DNA from 2 places in the Burkholderia territorii genome. Region 1 is predicted to be linked to the other one. Evidence: riboswitches for the same ligand, from Rfam matches in the RefSeq annotation. Region 1 holds a riboswitch; the other holds the start of a gene.
What was found. Region 1 has a riboswitch for cobalamin ahead of WS51_RS18825 (HoxN/HupN/NixA family nickel/cobalt transporter). Riboswitches for the same ligand answer to the same signal wherever they lie in the genome.
Positions count from the first base shown of each region.

Region 2: linked by a shared signal. The riboswitch ahead of WS51_RS05615 (TonB-dependent receptor domain-containing protein) and the one ahead of WS51_RS18825 (HoxN/HupN/NixA family nickel/cobalt transporter) in region 1 are both predicted to bind cobalamin.

Region 1 is NZ_CP013366.1:1,786,133-1,793,268, reverse strand. Features, by position in the region: gene cobN (cobaltochelatase subunit CobN) at 1-2,696, opposite strand, end outside; gene cobW (cobalamin biosynthesis protein CobW) at 2,703-3,791, opposite strand; gene WS51_RS18825 (HoxN/HupN/NixA family nickel/cobalt transporter) at 3,817-4,875, opposite strand; cobalamin riboswitch at 5,063-5,323, opposite strand; cobalamin riboswitch at 5,448-5,683, shown strand; gene cobA (uroporphyrinogen-III C-methyltransferase) at 5,855-6,604, shown strand; gene WS51_RS18815 (cobalamin biosynthesis protein) at 6,601-6,978, shown strand; gene cobO (cob(I)yrinic acid a,c-diamide adenosyltransferase) at 7,013-7,136, shown strand, end outside.
Region 2 is NZ_CP013365.1:1,263,676-1,270,811, reverse strand. Features, by position in the region: gene WS51_RS05630 (VOC family protein) at 1-81, opposite strand, end outside; gene WS51_RS05625 (Lrp/AsnC family transcriptional regulator) at 145-606, opposite strand; gene WS51_RS05620 (LysE family translocator) at 721-1,359, shown strand; gene WS51_RS05615 (TonB-dependent receptor domain-containing protein) at 1,395-3,323, opposite strand; cobalamin riboswitch at 3,639-3,831, opposite strand; gene WS51_RS31935 (hypothetical protein) at 3,940-4,185, opposite strand; gene WS51_RS05610 (SDR family NAD(P)-dependent oxidoreductase) at 4,237-5,061, shown strand; gene WS51_RS05605 (hypothetical protein) at 5,110-5,355, opposite strand; gene WS51_RS05600 (threo-3-hydroxy-L-aspartate ammonia-lyase) at 5,487-6,461, opposite strand; gene WS51_RS05595 (helix-turn-helix transcriptional regulator) at 6,529-7,136, opposite strand, start outside.

The sequences.
Region 1 (7,136 bases):
TCGATCAGCTGCTGCGCGGATTTCAGCCCGAGCGACCACGCGGCCTGCGTCGGCACCGCGCGCGTATCGACCGAATAGAAGTTGCGGCCCGTCGGCAGCACGTCGGGCCGGCCGCGCGACGGCGAGCCGCTCGGCCCCGGCGGCACGAAACGGCCGTCGAGCCCGCGCAGCAGCTGGCGCAGTTCCTCGCCGCCGCATGCGTCGAGCGCCGGCAGAAGTGTCGAGCGCACGCGTTCGAGCACCGCGAGCGTGCGCGGCCAGTGGCCCGGCGGCGTTGGGCCCGCATCGGCGCCGGTCGCGCCGGAAGCAGCCGCGCACAGCCCGTCGAGCCAGTCCTGGGCGAGTCGTTCGAGCCGCTCGCGCGTGTCGCCGGCATGGCGCCACGGCGACGCGTCGAGCGCCTGCAGAACGGCCGGCCGCGGGCCCGTCCACGGCGCGGCCCAGTCGGCCGCGAGCGGATCGAAATCGTCGCCGAGCGCGAGATCGCGCGCAAGCGCGCCGATCAGTCCAGCGCGTTCGCCCTTGCCGTCGCCGACCGGAAAACGCGCGAGCGCGAGCAGCGTGTCACGCCGCTGACGGTCGGTGGGCGACACGCCGAATACGTGCAGCCCGTCGCGAATCTGCGCTTCCTTCAATTCGCACAGCCACGCGTCGACGCGCGTGAGCAGCGCATCCTCGTCGCCGGCATCGCGCGGCGGCGACACGCTCAGTTCGTCGTGCAGACGGTGTTCGGCGATCGTCGCGAGGATCGTCTTGCGCAGCAGCTTCGCGCGCCGCGCATCGACCATCAGCGCTTCGTAGTATTCGTCGACCTGCCGTTCGAGATCCTGCAGCGGGCCGTAGTTTTCCGCACGCGTGAGCGGCGGCATCAGGTGATCGACGATCACCGCCTGCGCGCGGCGCTTCGCCTGGCTGCCCTCGCCCGGATCGTTGACGATGAACGGATACAGATGCGGCAGCGGCCCGAGCGTCAGGTCCGGCCAGCACGCATCGGACAGCGCGACACTCTTGCCCGGCAGCCATTCGAGGTTGCCGTGCTTGCCGAGGTGAATGACCGCGTCGATGCCGAACGCATCGCGCAGCCAGAAATAGAACGCGAGATACGCGTGCGGCGGCACGAGCTCGGCATCGTGGTAGCTCGCGTAGTCGTTTTCGCCGCGCGAGCGCGACGGCTGGATGCCGACGAACACGTTGCCCGCACGCCAGCCGGCGATCGTGAAGCGCCCCTGCCGCAGCGTCGGGTCCGCTTCGGGCGGGCCCCAGCGCGCGTTCAGCGCGTCGCGCACGGCGGCCGGCAGCCGCGCGAAACGTGCGACGTAATCGGCCAGCGCGAAGCTCTGGAACGCGGGGCGTAACGCGCGCACGGCCGGATCGTTGGTCACGCCTTCGGTGAGCCGCGCGATCAGCGCGTCGCCGTCGGCCGGCAGGTCGGCCACGGCATAGCCGGCATCGCGCAGCGCGGCCAGCACGCGCAGCGCGGACGCCGGCGTGTCGAGCCCGACGCCGTTGCCGATCCGCCCTTCGCTTTGCGGATAGTTCGCGAGGATCAGCGCGATGCGCTTGTCGGCGTTGTCGAGCGTGCGCAGCCGGCACCAGCCGCGCGCGAGCGCCGCGACGAACGCGATCCGCTCGGCATCCGGCTGATAGCGCACGACGTCGACTTCGGTGTGTGGACAACGATACGCGAGCCCCTTGAAACTGACCGCGCGCGTGACGATGCGCCCGTCGACCTCGGGCAACGCGATGTGCATTGCGATGTCGCGCGCGTGCAGCCCCTGGTTGTCGGCCACCCACGCGTCGCGATTGCCGCCGGACAGGATCACCTGCAGCACCGGTGCATCGCCGGCGAGCACGTCGGGCTCCGGGCTGTCGATCGCGCCGGCCGCGAACGCGGTGGTGTTCAGCACGAGCGCGACGCGGTGCGTGTCGCACAGCTGCGTGATGACCTCGCGGCTCACCGCATCCTTCAACGACGTGACCGCGATCGGCAGCGGATTGAGCCCTTCGCGCACGAGCGCATCGGCCAGCGCGTCGAACACGGCGGTGTTCGCGGCTTGCCAGTGCGCGCGATAGAACAGGATCGCGACGACAGGTGCGCCGGGCGTCCAGCGCGAACGCCAGTCGTCGATGCTCGCCGGGTCGCGCACCGGGTGATACAGCGCAGCGGCCGGCAGCGGGCGCGGCGGCTCGGGTTCATCGCCGAAACCGAGCGTATGAAACGCGATGCTGCGCAGCAGCGCTTCGGCGTTGTGCATCCCGCCTTCGCGCAGATAGCGCCACCACAGCCGGCACAGATCCGGCGCGACCGTGCTTTTCGCGACGAGGTTCGGGTCTTCCTGCAGGTCGCCCGAGAACATCGCGAGCTGCTGCCTGCGCTTCGACGCGAGCGACACGGCCTGCTCGATCCCGTACGGCCAGTATGCTTCGCCGCCGAGATGGTCGATCACGACCGTCTTCGCGTGACGCAGCACGTCGTCGACGTAGAAGTCGACCGACGCCGGCTGCCGCAGGAACGTGACGTTCGCAAGCCGCACGCTCGGGAAGCCGGCAGGCAGTTTCGGCACGACGCTGGCCAGCAGCGACAGCGTCGTGTCGGCCGAGCTCAGAATCACGATGTCGGCCGGCTGCTGGTCGATCCGGACGACGCCCTGCGTATCGTCGACGAAGCCGCCCGGCGTGGTGCGCAACAGATGCATCGCGCGTTACGCCTGTTGCAGGTCGGCCGCGCACGCGGCGTCGAACGCGCGCTGCAGCGCGGCCGCGTCGAGGTCCTCGCCGATCAGCACGAAGCGGCTCTCACGCGCCTCGCCGTCCTGCCAGCGGCGGTCGAAGTAGCTGTCGAAGCGCCGGCCGACGCCCTGGATCACCAGACGCATCGGCGCATCGGGCAGCGCGGCGAAGCCTTTCGCGCGGTAGATCGTGTGCGTCTCGACGACACGCTGCAGCGCGGCGATCGTCGCCTCGCGCGTGCCTGCATCGCCCGACACCACCACCGAGTCGAAATCGTCGTGATGATGGTCGTGATCGCCGTCGTCGGCCGAGCCGTGATGGTCGTGCCGCAGATGGATCGTTTCCTCCGACGCCGATTCGAGCCCGAGCAGCATCGCGACGTCCAGTTCGCCGCGGGTGGCGCGCACGATCTTCACCTGCGGCGGGATTTCCTCGCGGATCGCGGCTTCGATTTCGGCAAACTGCGCGTCGGCGACGAGGTCGGCCTTGTTCACGATCACCAGATCGGCGGACGACAGCTGGTCGGCGAACAGTTCGTGCAGCGGCGATTCGTGGTCGAGGTTCGGATCGGCGCGGCGCTGCGCGTCGACGGCCTGCGGGTTCTCGGCGAACTGGCCGCTCGCGGCGGCCGGAGCGTCGACGACGGTCACGACCGCGTCGACCGTGAAGCTGTTGCGGATCGACGGCCAGTTGAACGCCTGCACGAGCGGCTTCGGCAGCGCGAGGCCGGACGTCTCGATCAGCACGTGGTCGATGTCGGCGCGGCGCTCGACGAGCGCTTCCATCACCGGATAGAACTCCTCCTGCACGGTGCAGCACAGGCAGCCGTTCGCGAGCTCGTACAGCTGGCCCGATGCCTCGCCCTGCGCGCCGTCCGTGTCCTCGCAGCCGATGCCGCAGCCCTTGAGGATTTCGCCGTCGATGCCGAGCTCGCCGAATTCGTTGACGATCACCGCGATTCGGCGGCCTGCGGCGTGCTGCAGGATGTGGCGCATCAGCGTGGTCTTGCCGCTGCCGAGAAAGCCCGTGACGATCGTGACGGGAAGCTTGCGTAAGGTCATGGTGGATCCTGTGTCGAATTGGAAGTCAGGCCGAGAGCGTCACGTCGATCTCGTCATAGCGTTTGAGGCGGTAGATCGCGGCCGACACGATCCAGCACGCGAGAAACAGGCCGATCACGACATAGCCGAGCATCCCGAAATGCGATGCGACCATCGTCGAGAAATCCCACACGGGCCCCTGCAGCGACAGCTTGTCCGCGAGCAGCGCGAGCACCTCGATGCCGCCGATCAGCGCGGCCACCAGCACCGACACGAACGTGATCGTCATGTTGTAGTAGATCTTGCGGATCGGCCGCACATACGCCCAGCGGTACGCGCCCATCATCAGGATGCCGTCGGTCGTGTCGACGAGCGTCATGCCCGCGGTGAACAGCACGGGCAGCGCCATCACCGACCAGAACGACAGGCCGCCCTGCACCTGCGTGGCCGAGATGCCGAACAACGCGATTTCGGTCGCGGTATCGAAGCCGAAGCCGAACAGGAAGCCGACCGGATACAGGTGCCAGCTGCGCGACACGAGACGGAACAACGGCCGGAACAGGCGGGCCAGCACGCCGCGCTGGTTCATCAGCATGTCGAGGTCGGCGTCGACAATCGTCTCGCCGCGGCGCGCCGCGCGAAACGTCCGGTAGACGGAAATCAGGATCAGCAGGTTGGCGGCCGCGAGCACGAGCAGGAAGAATGCCGATACGCTCGTGCTGATCACGCCGCCCCAGGTCTTCATGCTCTCGAAGCGCGCGAGCGACGCCGCGGTCAGCGCGACGGCCACCGACATCACGATCACCACCGTCGAATGGCCGAGCGAGAAGAACAGGCCCGCGCCGAGCGGGCTGCGGCCCTCCTGCATCAGCTTGCGCGTGACGTTGTCGATCGCGGCGATGTGGTCGGCGTCGACTGCATGGCGCAGGCCGAACACGTAGGCGAGCAGCGCGGTGCCCAGCAGCACGGGCTGGTCGCGAAACGCGACGAAGGCCCAGATCCACGCGCCGACGTTGAATGCGACGAGCAATGAATAGATCGCGACGATTTTGCCGCGCAGCCCGGATGAGCTGTCGTTGAACAGACGGAAGAACGAGTCGAGCATGATGCTCCTTTGCGAACGGTCGACATGATGAATGCCAACACGGCCGTCGCCGGCCCCGCCTGCACCGCTGGCCGTTCCTTGCCCCCGCCCGCGCACGTGCTGCGGCTGGCGGGTCGGCGGAGGAAGCGGGCAGCGTTCGGGCGTCGGGCGTGGTGCGGCCGTGGACGATGCGCCGCCTCCCCGCGGCGCTGAACCCCACGTTCTGGCCGGTATCCGGGCTGACGAACACGCCGCTTCGCCTTCCCGGATGCGCGGCATCCAGTGGCGGTCGTCCGCATGCGGCAGGCATGCGGCGAAGCGGCGCTGCATCGCGCTGGGCGATGCGTTCGCTTACCGTTGCGGGGGCAGCACAGGTTGGCTCGACTGCGGTGCAGGCAGGCTCCCTGTTTCCCGTTTAACTGCACGCGCCGGAACAGCGCGCGCGAGCACCAAAACGCGTGCGAGTGTAGGCGGCGGTGCGGGGAGCGTCAAGGCAAAACGGGCCGCCGCGGCGCGTGCGGCACGGCCGCGGCATCGTGCCTGGCGTGCTTGCGACGCCCGCGTGGCGGGTTCGCGCGGGCCGGGCGCTGTGCTATCGTATGCGCCGCGTTCGGTGCTCGCATGCGCATTGCGCGCACGCAGTTAAACGGGAAACAGGAGGCGGAAGTCCGCCCGGCCTGTGCTGTCCCCGCAACGGTACGCCGCCCGCGCGCGCGGTTCCCCCCGCACGCGCCCAGGCCGCCCGCGATGCCACTGCCCTTCAACGGGCGGGAAGGCTGCGGCCTGGCAAGCGGCCAGCCCGGATACCGGCCGACGCAAGGGGCGAGCCCGCCGCTCGCCGAAACGCCCGATCCGCGGGGGACGGATGAGGTGCGCTTGCCGCCCGCGTTCGCGCGGGCTTCGCCCGATCCATCATGCCTTGCCTGTCCACCGGCCGCCGCTGCGCCGCTCGCCCTCTCCTTTCCACTGCCACGACACGGTGCGCGCCGTGCCGCGTCCGATGAGCCGCGCGTGGCTCGTCGGCGCCGGCCCCGGCGACGCCGAACTGCTGACGCTGAAGGCCGTGCGCGCGATCGCCGCGGCCGACGTGCTGCTCGTCGACGACCTCGTGAATCCCGACGTGTTGCGCCATGCGCGCGCCGACGCGCGCATCGAGCACGTCGGCAAGCGCGGCGGCCATGCGTCGACGCCGCAGGAAGTGATCGTCGCCGCGATGCTCGCGCACCTGCGCGCGGGCCGCAGCGTCGCACGGCTCAAGGGCGGCGATCCGTTCGTGTTCGGCCGCGGCGGCGAGGAACTGCTTGCGCTCGGCGCGGCGGGTTTCCCGGTCGAGGTCGTGAACGGCATCACGGCCGGCATCGCGGCCCCGGCCGCGCTCGGCATTCCGGTCACGCATCGCGGCGACGCGCAGGGCGTGATCTTCGTCACCGGTCACGGCGCGGGGGCCGACGAGCCCGACTGGCGCGCGCTGGCCGCGACGCGGATGACGATCGTGATCTACATGGGCATACGCCGGCTCGACGCGATCGTTGCCGCGCTGCGCGACGGCGGCGTGCCCGGCGACATGCCGTGCGCGGCGATCGAGAACGCGACGCGTGACGGGCAGCGGCACGTGCTCGCGACGCTCGACACCGTCGTCGAGCGCGTGGGCGCGACCGGTATCGGTTCGCCCGCGATCGTCGTGATCGGCCGCGTCGCGGCGCTCGCCGACGATCTGGCCGTGCGCGCGGCGCTCGGCGGTCGCGCATGATGCGCGTCGCGCTCGGCATCGGTTTTCGCGCGGGCGTGACGGCCGCGCAACTCGATGCCGCGATCCGCGCGGCGCTGGCGCATTACCCGGGCGCCGAACCGGCCGTCGTCGCGACCCTCGCCGACAAGGCGCGGGCCCGGCCGCTGCGCACGCTGTGCGCACGGCGCGGCTGGCCGCTCGTCGCGTTCGACGCGGCGCGGCTCGCGCAATGTGCCGACGCGGCATTGAGCGGCCCGTCGGCTGCCGCGCTCGCGCGTTTCGGCGTCGCGGGCGTGGCCGAGCCGTGCGCGCGGCTCGCGGCGCCGCAGGGCCGGCTGCTTGGTCCCAAATCCATCCTGGGCGGCGTGACGGTCGCGCTCGCCGGCCCGCTCTGAACCCATTGTTTCCCTTTCGACAGGACGATTCCCGATGAAGACCGATGCCGAATCCCATCAGCGGATGGCCGAACGCCGCCGCGCCGGCCATGAAAAGAAGCAGGCTGCCGCCACGCAGGAAAAGGGCCTGCTGATCGTCAACACGGGCAACGGCAAGG
Region 2 (7,136 bases), on a different replicon from region 1:
GTTCACGTAGAAATCGCGCAGCGTGTCGAGCGTGGCTCGATCCGCGCGCAGGTTGTAATGATTGAGTCCGATCACTGGCATGGCGGGTTGTCCGGTTCGTGCAAGGTGCACACCGCACAGCATCGCGCAACGCGGGCCGTCCTGTCACCTCCGCGCGCCCTTGACCGCCGCTGCCGGCCGTGCGACGCCGCGCGCCGGTAGCGGCGTCGACATCACGATCGACGTGCGTGTTTCGCCGTACAGGTTGATGCGCTCGATCAGTTGCTCGAGGTGCGCCATGCTGACCGCGACGAACCGCATCACGTAGGAATCGGCGCCGGTCACGTGATGGCACTCGACCACTTCGGGAATCGTTTCCAGCAGCTTCAGGAATTTCGCCTTCGCCGGTTGCGGCACCGTGATGCCGATCAGCGCGCTCACCGGGTAGCCGGCGGCGGCCGGATTGACGCGCGCCGTGTAGCCGTCGATCACGTCTGCCGATTCGAGACGCTTCACGCGTTCGGTCACCGCCGGTATCGACAGGTGAACCTGGCGCGCCAGATCCGTGTAGCTGATGCGGCCGTTGGCCTGCAGCAGCGCGAGTATCTTCCAGTCGAGTTCGTCCATCGCGGCGGAGTTTTTAAGGTGAGGGGCCTATTTTTCCTTAAAAACCGTCTTCAGCGGCGACCGGACTTTCCCTACGATGCGGTTCATGTCATTGCACGTCGCGAGGAGCCGGCCATGCTGTTCATCAAGTCCGTCGTGATGGGATTGTCGATCGCGGTGCCGGTCGGCCCGATCGGCATGCTCTGCATCCAGCGCAGCCTGAGCCACGGCTTTCGCGCAGGATTCGCGACGGGCATCGGCGCCGCGTGCGCCGATGCGATCTACGGGCTGCTCGGCGCGCTGGGCGTCGCCGGCATCGTCACCGCATTTCCGATGCTGACCGTCGCACTGAAAATCGTCGGCGGCGCATTCCTCATCTGGCTGGCCTGGTCCATCGCGCGGCAGGCACCGGCCGCGCCGGCCGCAGTGCACGACGCGCCGCGCGCGAGCGTGCTGCGCGATTTCCTGACGACCTTCGGCCTCACGCTGTCGAACCCGATGACGATCCTGTCGTTCGTCGGGATCTTCGCGGCGCTCGGCCCGCTGTCGGGCGCGCACGAAGGCACGGCGGGGCCAACCGTGGCATCGATGGTGGTGGGCGTGTTCGCCGGATCCGCGACGTGGTGGCTGTGCCTGAGCAGCGCGACCGCCGCATTGCGCACAAAGATGCCTCTACCGCTCATGCACGGCCTGTCGCGCGGATCGGCGGTCGTGATCGCGGTGTTCGGCGCGATCCAGCTGATCGCGGGCATGCGCGGCGTCGCAGGGGCGTGACGCAAACCACGCCGTCGTCGCACCGCGCACCCCACTCAGAACGTATAGCTGACCTTGCCGAACGCGGTGCGGCCGAGCGTGTTGTAGCCGTACGCCGTCATGTACTGGCGGTCGAACAGGTTCGACAGCGTCGCCGACACCGTCAGGTGCGAATTGATCCTGTACGACGCGCGCAGGTTCACGGTCAGGTACGACGGCAGATACGTCGTGTTGGCCGGGTCGTCGAACGTCGTGCCGCCGTAGTTCAGCGACGCGCCCGTGCTCAGCGCATGCAGGTTGAACTCGTCCCACGTGTGGTCGACGTTGACGCTGACCGTCTGGCGAGGCCGGCGGTTGAGCCAGCTGTCGTTGGTTTCGTCCTGCGGATTCAGGAAACCGACCGCGATGCTCACCGGTGTATACCGGCCGATCGTGCCCTTGTACGACAGGTCGATGCCGCGGATATGCGAGCGGCCGATGTTCATCGGCGAGCGCGTCGCGGGGTTGTACGCGATCAGGTTGCTGATGCGCGTGTCGTAGATCGCGGCGCTGAACGTGCCGTACGCCGTGTTCGCGTCGAGCGCGGCTTCGACCGAATCGCTGCGTTCCGGGTTCAGGTCCGGATTGCCGTAGCCCGGGTAGTACAGGTCGTTGAACGACGGCAGGCGGAACGCGTTGCCGTACGACACGCGCGCCGTATAGACGGGCGTGATGGCCCATGACAGCGCGGCATTGCCGGTGTTCACGGCTTTTCCGGCGATGATCTCGTGCCGCCCGGCGACGAACAGCGTCACGCTGCCGAGTGTCGCCGACTGGTGCAGCGAGAACGCGGAGTCGTTGCGCGTGGGCACGCCGTCGGGCACGTCGACCGGCAGGAATGCCTGTTCGCGCGTGAAGTCGTACGCGAGCTTCGTTTCGCCCGACAGCGGCAGGCCGAACAACCGGAAGCCATGCTCCTGATGGGTCAGCGACGTCGACGTGCTGATGCGCTGCGAGTTGATCTGGTCGGTCGGGATGGTCGGATCGCCGGCATACAGGAACTGGCGATCGTTCGCATAACCGAACGACTGGTCGAATTGCGTGTCGGGCGTGATGTCGAGATGGAACGCGATGCCGGTCGTCAGCTGATGATCGAGCTCGCGATTCGCAAAGCCTGCGTTGTCGAAGGAAAGATCGGAACGGTGATACAGCGCGAACGTCGAGATCGACCAGTTGTCGCGCGCGTAGCCGAGCCGCGCATCGAGGTCCTGTGCGTGATACGGATTGCGTCCGGCCTCGTGCCCGTACGCGAACGGCCGCGTCGCATCGATGCCGGCCGTGTTGTAGTCGTGCAGGCCGAGCGTGTAGGTGAGGCCGCCGAGTGCGGCGAGCGGCCCGGTCGACGGCACGGTGCCCGACGTGCGCACCTGCGTGTCGAAGGTCTTGTTCGTGCCGCCGCCGAACGACGCGGTGGTCTGGTTCGGCTGGCCCGCGGCGCGGCGCGTGAACAGCTGCACGACGCCGCCCATCGCGTTCGCGCCGAACGATGCGGCGGCCGGCCCCGAGATCACTTCGACGCGTTCGAACGCGTCGGTCGGCAGGTCGGCCCACGGCGCGATGCCGGTCGTCGGCGAGCCGATCCGGATGCCGTCGATGAACACCGCGACCTGGTTGGCGGACGAACCGCGGATGCTGACCGACGCGGACGAGCCGGGGCCGCCGTTCTGCGAGACGGTCACGCCCGGCAGCGTCGCGAGCGCCTGCGTGATGCTTGGGTCGCTCGGCGACAGCCGGTCGAGATCGGCGCGCGTGAGCACCTGCGTGGTCGCATAACGCTGGTCGAACGATTCGGGCAGGTGCCGCGTGTCGGTCACGCTGATCGTCGGCAGGTCGGCGGCTTCGGCGGGCCGGGGCGATTGCGCGGGCGCCGTGTCGCCGGCGGCATGGGCGAGCGGGGCGAACAGCGCCGTGGCGGCGGACGTGGCGAGAAGGTGGCGAAGATTCATGAGGCAATGAGCGTGATCGTGTTGCAGGGACGGCAAGCGTAAGCGTGTGGCGGTGCGTACCGCCGCGGTTCGTGTCGGTCTATCGCGAGGCGAGACGGCGTGGGCGGTCGTCGGGCGGGCCGGAGCACACGGCAACGCACGCGCGTGCAGGCACGCCGCGCCGATGGCCGGCGCGACGGCACGACGCTTCCGGTAAGGAAGCGCAGATGAAAAGTCTGGACATCTGAAGGGTCCTGAGGTCGGGCCGTCCATGCAACGGGGCGACCGCGAAAGGCGGCGCCTGGCGCTCCGGGACACCCCGCCCGGCGCGGCTGCTTGGACCTCGGGTCGATGGCAGGTCTCCTGGCTCGCGGGTCGCTATTCGCACCGGCCTTCCCGGTTTCCCAGTGGCGTGGGGGAGTGCGAATTCGCCGCTCACAGTTGCGGGGGCAGCCGCAGATTCGAGGCGCTGCCTCTCCTGCGTTCCCTTTTGATCCCGTGTCCGGGAACCATCAGCGCGCAAGCGTAATGGCGAGCACTCCGCTGCGTCAATTGGCGAAGCACGCAGGGATGCGAAAAAACGTCAGTGCGCGGCGGATTCGTCCCGAATTCCGTCTCGCGAGACCTCGGCATCGCGTTACGTCAGACGAAACGGAAAGATGAGGAAGGCGGCCACGTTGGCGTGACCGCCGAACGCTTCGTCCGGGGGCGTACTGCGCGAGCTCCACTCGAATGTGCGGCGCGCGTGCTCGATCTCGTTCAAATGGGCGACGCGAAAGCCCGGCTCGTGCTGCATGTTGCGGATATCGCGGGCTGACGCGAAGCGGCCCGCGCACGACATTCTGTCGGCGCTCGCGGTGCGGCCGCCCCGGGCGGCCGGCACCCTTGAATCCCGCATTCGCGCATCCGCGCATCGACCAGACAGGACACTGACATGACGACCCAGATTCGCTTCGACGGCGGTACCGCCGTGATTACCGGCGCGGCCAGCGGCATCGGCAGCGGGCTTGCGCGCCACGCGGCCGCGCTCGGCATGCGCGTGGTGCTGGCCGATCTCGACCCGGCGAAGCTCGACGCGTTCGCCGCGACGCTCGACACCGACGTGCTGTGCGTGCCGACCGACGTCAGCCGCCCCGAGGCCGTCGACGCACTGGCCGACGCCGCGTGGCAACGCTTCGGCGGCGTCGACCTCCTGTTCAACAACGCGGGCGTGATGACCACCGGCTTCAGCTGGGAAATCACGCCGGAGCGGTTCGAGCGCAGTTTCGCGATCAACGTGCACGGTGTGATGAACGGGCTCCGCAGCTTCGTGCCGCGCATGCTCGAGCGCAACGTGCCGGCGCGCATCGTCAATACCGCGTCGGTCGGCGGATTCCTGCCGAGCCCGCTGATGTCGCCTTACTCGGCGACGAAATTCGCGGTGGTCGCGCTGACCGAATCTCTTTACGGCGAACTGAAGATGCTCGGCGCGCCGGTCGGCGTGTCGCTGCTTGCGCCGGGGCCGGTGCAGACGGGCATTTTCAACGACCCGTTCGGCGCCGCGCACGAGCGGCCGGAGGTGCGGGGCTTCGTCGAGACGATGCGCGCGATGTTGAACGCGCACGGCCTCACGCCCGACGCATTTGCAGCGCGGGCGTTCGACGGCATTCGCGACGGGCGTTACTGGCTGATTCCGCAGCCGCAGGCGATCGACGGCGCGCTGCAGCGGCGCACCGCAGACATCCTCGCCGCGCGCGACCCGTCGCTGCCGTCGTTGTAATGAGATGACGCGGGCCGGCCGCCCGACGCGGCCGGCTCACGTGCCGGGTTACATATGCATGCCGGCGTGCGTGCGGCCGTTCGGGTCGCCGCCGCGATCGGGCGGCGTATTGTTCTGATCGATCTTCGCGAGCACGAAGCCCGCATGCGGCAGGGCGGGCGAACGGGGGACGGCCTGCGCGACCGGGTCGCGCGGCGAAATGGTGGAAAAACCGGATGACGTCGCGCCCGGTTGCGCGAACGCCGTGACGGATGCGGCCGCGACGGCGGCGGCGACGATCGCGTGCGTGTTCATGGCGACTCCTTCTTCACGACAGACTGCGAAATCACGCATTCAGTCTAGGGCGCGAAACTTAACGCGACGTGAAGGAGCGGCGGCGCGCGGATGACAGGATGTTCATACGGCCATCCGCGCGCCGCAACGCATCACGCGGAGGCGGCGATCAGCGCGCAGAAGTTCTCGAGATCGACGTTGCCGCCGCTGATCACGATGCCGACACGCTTGCCTTTCAGTTCGTCCTTCATCCGGCGCGCGGCCGCGAGCGACAGGCAACCGGTCGGTTCGACGACAATCTTCATACGCGTCGCGAAAAAGCGCATGCAGTCGACGAGTTCCGCGTCGGTCGCGGTCAGGATGTCGTCGACGTCGCGGCGCAGGATCGGGAACGTCAGGTTGCCGAGATGCTGCGTCTGCGCGCCGTCGGCGATCGTGCGCGGCGTGTCGATATGGACGATCGAACCGGACCGGAACGATTGCTGCCCGTCGTTGCCGGCTTCCGGTTCGACGCCGTACAGCTTCGCGTGCGGCGACAGCGCGCGCGTCGCGAGTGCCGTGCCCGACAACAGGCCGCCGCCGCCGAGCGGCGTGAACACGGCGTCAAGCGGCCCGACTTCGTCGAACAGTTCCTTCGCCGCCGTGCCCTGGCCCGCGATCACGTCCGCGTGGTCGTACGGCGGCACCAGCGTGAGCCCGTGCTTCTCGGCGAGCGCGCGGCCGATCTGCTCGCGGTCCTCGGTATAGCGATCGTAGGTCACGACGTTGTCGCCGTAGCCGCGCGTCGCGGCCATCTTCGCGGCCGGCGCATCCTGCGGCATCACGATCGTCGCCGGGATGCCGAGGATGCGCGCCGACAGCGCGATCGCCTGCGCGTGGTTGCCCGACGAGAATGCGACGACGCCGTGACGGCGTTGCGTCGCGTCGAAGCGCGACAGCGCGTTGAACGCGCCGCGGAACTTGAACGCGCCCATGCGCTGCAGGTTCTCGCACTTGAAGAACACCTGCGCGCCGAGCGCTTCGTCGATCGTTCGCGACGTCATCACGGGCGTGCGGTGCGCGTGGCCGTCGAGTCGTGCCGCGGCGGCCGCGACGTCGTCGTAGGTGGGGAGGGTCGGTGTGTTCATGAGTCGCTCGTCGGAAGAGTCGGTCAAAAGGTTGGCGGGGCGCGCGACGGGCACGTGGCCTCACGCATCATTTCGCATCGTTGTATACAGTGGCGCGCGACACGCCGAGGTGCTGCGACACGATTTCCATCGCGCGGCGCACCTCGAGAAAGCCGTCGGCCTTCAGCATCTGCATCAGTTCGCGACGCTGTTCGGTCTTCAGTTCGCGCGGCGTGGTCGCAAGGCGTGTCGCGAACGCGTCGATGCGCTGCCGGATCGCATCCGCGCCGGCCGGGTCGAGCGTTTCGGCCACGGGCGCACCTTCGGTGCTGCAGAACTGGTTCAGCATGCCCTGGAAACCGCGAAACAGCGTGACATCGGCGTTCAGGCACAGCGCGGCCACATAGCGGCCGCTCGAATCCTTGATGCCGATCGACGTGCTTTTCGCGGTGCGGCCGTCGGCGAAGCGGTTCGCGTAGTTCGCGAGCACCTGCGGGAAGTCGTCGTCCTCGATGCGGGCGAGCCCGAGTTCGGTCGCCGGATCGCCGATCGCGCGGCCCGACAGGTTGTTGTGGATCGCGAGGATCGCGTGCTCCGGCGTGCGCAGGTCGTGCACGACGACTTCGGTGAATGGCGCGAACATCGCGCCGAGCCCTTCGGCGATGCGCAGCACCTGCTCGATCAGCGATGCCTGCT